Regions from separate parts of the Streptomyces sp. NPDC001204 genome, predicted to be linked through region 2. Evidence: riboswitches for the same ligand, from Rfam matches in the RefSeq annotation. Region 2 holds a riboswitch; each other region holds the start of a gene.
The links. Region 2 has a riboswitch for cobalamin ahead of ACWC91_RS24085 (cobalamin biosynthesis protein). Riboswitches for the same ligand answer to the same signal wherever they lie in the genome.

Region 1: another riboswitch for cobalamin. It lies ahead of ACWC91_RS08045 ((2Fe-2S) ferredoxin domain-containing protein); the one in region 2 lies ahead of ACWC91_RS24085 (cobalamin biosynthesis protein).
Region 3: another riboswitch for cobalamin. It lies ahead of ACWC91_RS01005 (ribonucleoside-diphosphate reductase subunit alpha); the one in region 2 lies ahead of ACWC91_RS24085 (cobalamin biosynthesis protein).

What each region holds. Positions count from the first base shown of each region.
Region 1 is NZ_JBSFJL010000004.1:173,838-176,089, forward strand. Features, by position in the region: gene ACWC91_RS08040 (Fpg/Nei family DNA glycosylase) at 66-848, shown strand; cobalamin riboswitch at 874-1,065, shown strand; gene ACWC91_RS08045 ((2Fe-2S) ferredoxin domain-containing protein) at 1,104-1,502, shown strand; gene ACWC91_RS08050 (cobalamin-binding protein) at 1,569-2,252, opposite strand, start outside.
Region 2 is NZ_JBSFJL010000018.1:107,681-109,932, reverse strand. Features, by position in the region: gene ACWC91_RS24095 (inorganic phosphate transporter) at 1-36, shown strand, start outside; gene ACWC91_RS24090 (hypothetical protein) at 70-294, shown strand; cobalamin riboswitch at 522-666, shown strand; gene ACWC91_RS24085 (cobalamin biosynthesis protein) at 767-1,708, shown strand; gene ACWC91_RS24080 (cobyric acid synthase) at 1,705-2,252, shown strand, end outside.
Region 3 is NZ_JBSFJL010000001.1:216,443-218,694, forward strand. Features, by position in the region: gene mctP (monocarboxylate uptake permease MctP) at 1-214, shown strand, start outside; gene ACWC91_RS01000 (GNAT family N-acetyltransferase) at 293-799, shown strand; cobalamin riboswitch at 862-998, shown strand; gene ACWC91_RS01005 (ribonucleoside-diphosphate reductase subunit alpha) at 1,123-2,252, shown strand, end outside.

The sequences.
Region 1 (2,252 bases), on a different contig from region 2:
CCACGGGTACCCGTCAGCGCGTACGGCGGTCCGACGACCGTACGACGAAGAGCCCGGACGCACGCATGCCCGAACTGCCGGATGTCGAGGGATTCCGCGAGGTGCTGATGACCTGCGGCCGGCGGCGGTGTGTCACGGACGTCGAGGTGCGGGACACGGGGGTGTTGCGAGGTGTCAGCGCGCAGCGGCTGCGGAGGGAGTTGAAAGGCAGGCGTCTGGGGGAGGCGTGGCGGCACGGAAAGTGGTTGTTCGTGCCGGTGGATGACGGCGGTCGCGTACTGGTCTGGCACTTCGGTATGACGGGATCGCTGCGGTGCTGTGCCCCGGACGAGCCCCTCGCACCGCACGACCGCGTCGTGCTGACGCTCGACGACTCCCGGCACCTGCGCTACCGCGATCAACGCAAGCTCCAAGGCGTGCAGTTGGCCGACGACACGCAGGTCGCACGGATCACGGACGGTCTGGGGCCCGACGCGCTCACTCTGAGCGGAGCGGAATTGAGGGAGCTGCTGTCGGGACGACGGCGCGCCGTCAAGAGCGCGCTGATGGACCAGTCCGTGATCGCGGGTCTCGGGAACCTCCTGTGCGACGAGATCCTCTGGCGGGCCCGGGTGGCACCGCGGACCCCGGCGCGGGACCTGGGCGAGACCGCGCTTCGGCGTATCCATGCGGGGATGGGCCGGGTCCTTGAGACCTCCGTGCGTGCCGGGTGCGTGCCGCCGCGCCGTTCCTGGCTCACCGGGCACCGGGACGACCGCGAGCCGACGTGCCCTCGCTGCGGGTGGCCCCTGTGCTCGAACCGCGTCGGCGGACGCCGCACGGTCTGGTGCCCCCAGTGCCAGCAATGAGCGAAGCGACCGTTCCCCCGTGAGCGAATAGCAATGGGATGATGGTCGGCGACATATGGCGACGGCGGTCCGAGGAAGCCGGTGTGAATCCGGCGCGGTCCCGCCACTGTGACCGGTGAGCGAGTTCCGGAAGGCCACTGCCCCCGCCCGGGGTGGGAAGGCGGGACGAGTGACGACCCGGGAGCCAGGAGACTCACGCGGTCGCCTCCTCGATCGACACCGGGGCGGATCTCCCCGGGAGGGGAGTGGTGCGGCGTGCCCGAAAAGCCGACGGACGAGGCGCCGGACAGTGCCGTGGCGGGGAGCGGTTCGGTGCCGTGCCGGGTCGTCGTGTGCCGGGACTGCTGCTGCGGCAGCCCCAAGGTGATCGGGGTCGATCACGCGGCGCAGACCGCGCGGCTGCGTGCGGAGGTGCCGGTGCGCATCTCCGACTGCCTCGACGTGTGCGAGCAGGCGAACGTCATCGTGGTCCAGCCGTCCGCCGCGGGCCGGACCGCCGGTGCGCGACCGGTCTGGCTCGGGCTCGTCAACGACGAGGACGCGACCGAGGACATCGTCGCCTGGGTACGCGCCGGCGGCCCGGGAGTGGCTCCCCTGCCGGACATCCTCGGCCTCTACGCCATCACGCCGCCACGGCGTCCCACGACCTCGTGACGCCCGCACGGGCGGGGAGGCCCGCACACGCGGGGAGGCCTGCACGCGCGGGGAGGCCGACCGTCTTCACCGGCCGGGGAACGGACGTGCCTCGGCCGGTGTGACCGACTCGCCGGCCGGTACCCCGTGCATGATCTGGGCGAGCACCTCCGCCCCGCGTACCACCCGTGGCCCCGGCCGGTTGAAGTAGGACGGTCCGTCCAGTACCCAGACGCGGCCGGACCGAACGGCGGGCAGATCCGTCCACCCGGGCAGCCCGGTGAGCAACTCGGCCTCCCGCAGGGTGCGTTCAGGCGGGAAGCCGCACGGCAGGACGAGGACCACGTCCGGCTGTGCGGCGCGTACCGCCTCCCAGGTCACCGGCTCGGTGTGCTCGCCGGGCGCGGCGAGGAGGGGCTCGCCCCCGGCGGTGGTGATCTGCTCGGGCACCCAGTGCCCGGCGGGCCACAGCGGGTCGAGCCACTCGATCGCCACGACCCGGGGCCGGCCGAGGCCGGCGACCGCGCCGCGGACCCGGTCGAGGCGGTCCCGCAGCTCGGCCCGGCGACGCTGCGCGCGCTCACGCACGCCGAGCAGGTCGCCGACGGTGACCAGGCAGTCCAGTACGTCGTCGAGCGTGCGCGGCTCCAGGCTGAGGACCCGGGTGCCGGCGTCGAGCAGCCGCACGGTCCGGCTGACCTTCTCGTACGACACCGCGCACACGTCGCACAGGTCCTGGGTGAGCACCACGTCGGGGCGCAGGGCGGCCAG
Region 2 (2,252 bases):
GCGTCCGTGGCGACCCCGCCGGCCGCCGCCGTCTGAGCCCGCGCCACAGGCAGAAGGAAGAGAAACACCATGCAGATCGACTGGGTGGCCCTCGGCTCCGTCTTCGGCGTCAGCCTCGGCGTCGCGGTGGGCCTCGTGGCCCTGTTCACCCTCGGCATCGCCGGTCTCTCCCGCCGCGAGCGGGCCGTCGCCGAGGGCCACGGCGGCGGGGGCCTCGCGGTCACCGGCGCCTACGCCTGCTTCGCCGCGTGCGCCGCCGCCGTGGCCTACGGGATCTACCTGATCGTGGCCTAGCTGGTGCTGTGACCGGAAAGGTTCACCGGCTCGCGGCGTCCGGCACGGCACCAGCCACGGCACAGCCCGGCGCGGGACCCGGACAACCGGGTCCCGCCCCCCACCTCACCCGCCCTTCCCGGACCGTCCCCACGACGGGCCCGGGAAGGGCGGGTCTTCTGGTTCCCGGCGCCCGAGGTGTGGGCCTCATCTCAGTACCCCTGCGCAGGTCAACGCCAGGTTGACGGGTGTTCGCGGTGCGTGGTGGACTGCCGGAGCCAAGTACGGCGGCAGGAGAGGAAGTCCGGTGCGAATCCGGCGCGGTCCCGCCACTGTGACCGGGGAAGAACTTCCCCGGGAGCCAGGAACTCTCGCCGCCGGTCTCGTCGAACCAGGGCGTGGACACCCTGAGTGAGGACACATATCGCCATGCGCGGCTGCCGACCGAGGTTCACCACCGTCTGTCCGACCGACCGCACGACCGGCTGACCCGATGGGTGCCGATCGCGACTTCGCGTACGGCGCCGCCGCCGGCCTCCTCGGTGACCTGCTCCTCGGCGATCCACGCCGCGGGCACCCCGTCGCCGTGTTCGGACGGGCCGCGGGTGCCGTGGAACGCGCGCTGTGGCGGGACCACCGCGGCTGGGGCGCCCTGCACACCGCCGTGTGCGTGGGCGGTGTCCTGGGATCGGCCGCGCTGGCCGCGTCCGCCGCGCGTTCCTCGCGTACCGCGTCCGTCGCGCTGACCGCCGCCGCCACCTGGGCCGTCGTCGGCGGCACCTCCCTCGCCCGTGAGGCACGGGAGATCGGGCGCGCGCTGGACGCCGGGGACGTCGAGGGCGCCCGGGCGCGGCTGCCGCATCTGTGCGGGCGCGATCCGCAGGCGCTGGACGCCGACGGGATCGCCCGGGCCGTCGTCGAGTCCGTCGCCGAGAACACCTCCGACGCGGTGGTGGGCGCGCTGGTGTGGGGCGCCGCCGCCGGTGTGCCGGGCCTCCTCGGCTTCCGCGCGGTCAACACCCTGGACGCCATGGTCGGGCACAAGTCCCCCCGGTACCGCCGCTACGGCTGGGCCTCGGCCCGGCTCGACGACCTCGCCGGATGGCCGGGGGCGCGGCTCACCGCCGCCCTGGCGGCCGTCGCGGGCGACGACCCGCGCGGTGCCGTACGGGCCTGGCGCGCCGACGCCGGCCGGCACCCGAGCCCCAACGCCGGTCCGGTGGAAGCCGCGTTCGCGGGGGCGCTCGGGGTGCGGCTGGGCGGCACGCTCTCGTACGCCGGGCGCGTGGAGCACCGCCCGGAGCTCAACGGCAACGGACGAGCCGTCCGGCCGGGTGACATCGAGCGCGCGGTGCGGCTCTCCCGCCGCGTGGGCTGGCTCGCGCTCGGCGTGTGCGCGGGCGTACGGCTGCTGAAGAGAGGACGGACGTCATGAGTGGCGGTCTGCTCGTCGCCGGCACCACCTCCGACGCCGGGAAGAGCGTCGTCACCGCCGGGATCTGCCGGTGGCTGGTGCGCCAGGGCGTGAAGGTCGCCCCCTTCAAGGCGCAGAACATGTCCCTCAACTCGTTCGTCACCCGGGAGGGTGCCGAGATCGGGCGGGCGCAGGCCATGCAGGCCCAGGCGTGCCGCATCGAGCCGACCGCGCTGATGAACCCGGTGCTGCTCAAGCCGGGCGGCGAGCAGAGCAGCCAGGTCGTGCTGCTGGGCAGGCCGGTGGGCGAGTTGAGCGCGCGCGGCTACCACGGCGGGCGGCAGCAGAAGCTCCTCGGCACCGTGCTGGACTGCCTCGCCGAGTTGCGCAGCACGTACGACGCGGTGATCTGCGAGGGGGCGGGCAGCCCGGCGGAGATCAACCTGCGCCGGACCGACATCGTCAACATGGGGATCGCGCGCGGCGCGCGGCTGCCCGTGCTCGTCGTCGGCGACATCGACCGCGGCGGCGTCTTCGCCTCCTTCTTCGGCACGCTCGCGCTGCT
Region 3 (2,252 bases), on a different contig from region 2:
GAAGGAGATCCCGGGCATCGGCGAGATCGGCTACATCGGTCTGACGGCGTTCGTGCTCAACGCGGCCGTCGCGGTGGTCCTGACGCTCGTGCTGAGGGCGGTCAAGGCGCCTGAGGGCGTGGACGAGACCCGGCCGGAGGACTACACGGCGGACGCCGGCGACCCGGGCGTCGAGGTGGAACTCCCGCCGGCCACGGCGGCGGCCCCGCACTGACGACCAGGAGGCGCATCCGACGGGCCGCCGGAGAAATCCGGCGGCCCGTCGCCGTGCCCGTGCGGCACACTCGGGCGCATGGACATCGTGATCCGGCCGGTGGAACCCGGCGAGTACGGCACCCTCGGTGAGATCACCGCGCAGGCCTACCTCCGGGACGGGCTCCTCGACTTCGGTGAGAGCGACGAGTATCTCGGCGAGCTGCGGGACGTGGCCAAGCGGGCGGCCGCCGCCGAGGTACTGGTGGCGGTGGCGGACGGGGAGGTGCTCGGCGGCGTGACCTTCGTCCCCGGCACGGGCCCCATGGCCGACCTCGCCGGTCCCGGGGAGACCGAGATACGGATGCTCGCGGTCGGGCACGCGGCGCGCGGCCGAGGCGTCGGCGAGGCCCTCGTACGGGCCTGTCTGGACCGGGCACGGGCCGTGGAGGGCTGTGTCCGCGTGGTGCTGTCCACCCAGAGCTCCATGCACACCGCCCACCGCATCTACGAGCGTCTGGGCTTCGTCCGCACGCCGGGCCGGGACTGGAACCCCCTCCCGCACCTGGACGACATCATGCTGCTGACCTACGAGTTGACATTCTGACACGTACCGGAAGCGACACGGCACAACATATGGGGGTGCCCGACTCACTCAGCACAAGATGTATGCTCGTGCTCGCTGTCGCCGCAGGGGAATCCGGTGCGAATCCGGAACTGTCCCGCAACGGTGTACTCGTGCGCGTATGCCCCCATGGGCCGCCACGAGCGTCAGTCCGAGGACCTGCCGACAGTGCGCCCGGCCGTCCGGTCCGGGTGCCCTGACGTCCGGGCTTCGTGGAATGGGCCGGTGGACGCGGCGCCGCGTGCGCTCGTGTGCTGCCCCCTGCCCTCGGCGAGGCCCCGTGCCGAGCGAGGGAGAGCTCCAACGTGACCATCGCGCCAGCAGACCCGGTTTCAGCCACAGCTCCGGAAACCGACGGTCCAGGTGCCGTACTGCTGCGGACCCTGACCGAGCTGACCGCCGACCTCCCCGACGCCGACCCCGGCCGGGTCGCCGCCGCCGCGCTGCGCGGCCGGTCGGCACGGGCCGACGAGGCCGAGTTGCGCGAGCTGGCCACGGAGGCGGCCGCCGGGCTCATCTCCGAGGACCCCGCCTACTCCCGGCTCGCGGCCAGGCTGCTGACCCTCGCCATCCGCGCCGAGGCCGCCTCCCAGGGCGTCGTGTCCTTCACCGACTCCGTCGCCGTCGGCCACCGCGAGGGCCTTCTCGCCGACCGGACCGCCGAGTTCGCACACCGGTACGCCGACCGCCTCGACGCGCTGATCGACCCGGGCGCCGACGACCGCTTCGGCTACTTCGGCCTGCGCACCCTGCACAGCCGGTACCTGCTGCGGCACCCGATCACCCGCAAGGTGATCGAGACGCCGCAGCACTTCCTGCTGCGGGTCGCGGCGGGTCTCGCGCAGGACGACACCGCACGGTCGGCCGACGAGGTCGAGGCGCTCTACGGGCTGATGAGCCGCCTCGACTACCTGCCCTCCTCCCCCACGCTCTTCAACTCCGGTACGCGTCACCCCCAGATGTCGTCCTGCTACCTGCTCGACTCCCCCAGGGACGAGCTGGACTCGATCTACGAGCGCTACCTCCAGGTCGCGCGGCTGTCCAAGCACGCCGGCGGCATCGGCATCGCCTACTCCCGCATCCGCTCCCGCGGTTCGCTGATCCGCGGCACCAACGGGCACTCCAACGGCATCGTGCCGTTCCTGAAGACCCTGGACGCCTCGGTGGCCGCCGTGAACCAGGGCGGCCGGCGCAAGGGTGCCGCCGCGGTCTACCTGGAGACCTGGCACTCGGACATCGAGGAGTTCCTGGAGCTGCGCGACAACACCGGTGAGGACGCCCGCCGTACGCACAACCTCAACCTCGCGCACTGGGTCCCGGACGAGTTCATGCGCCGGGTGAACGCCGACGGGCAGTGGTCGCTGTTCTCCCCCTCGGACGTGCCGGAGCTGACCGACCTGTGGGGCGAGGAGTTCGACGCCGCGTACCGCGCCGC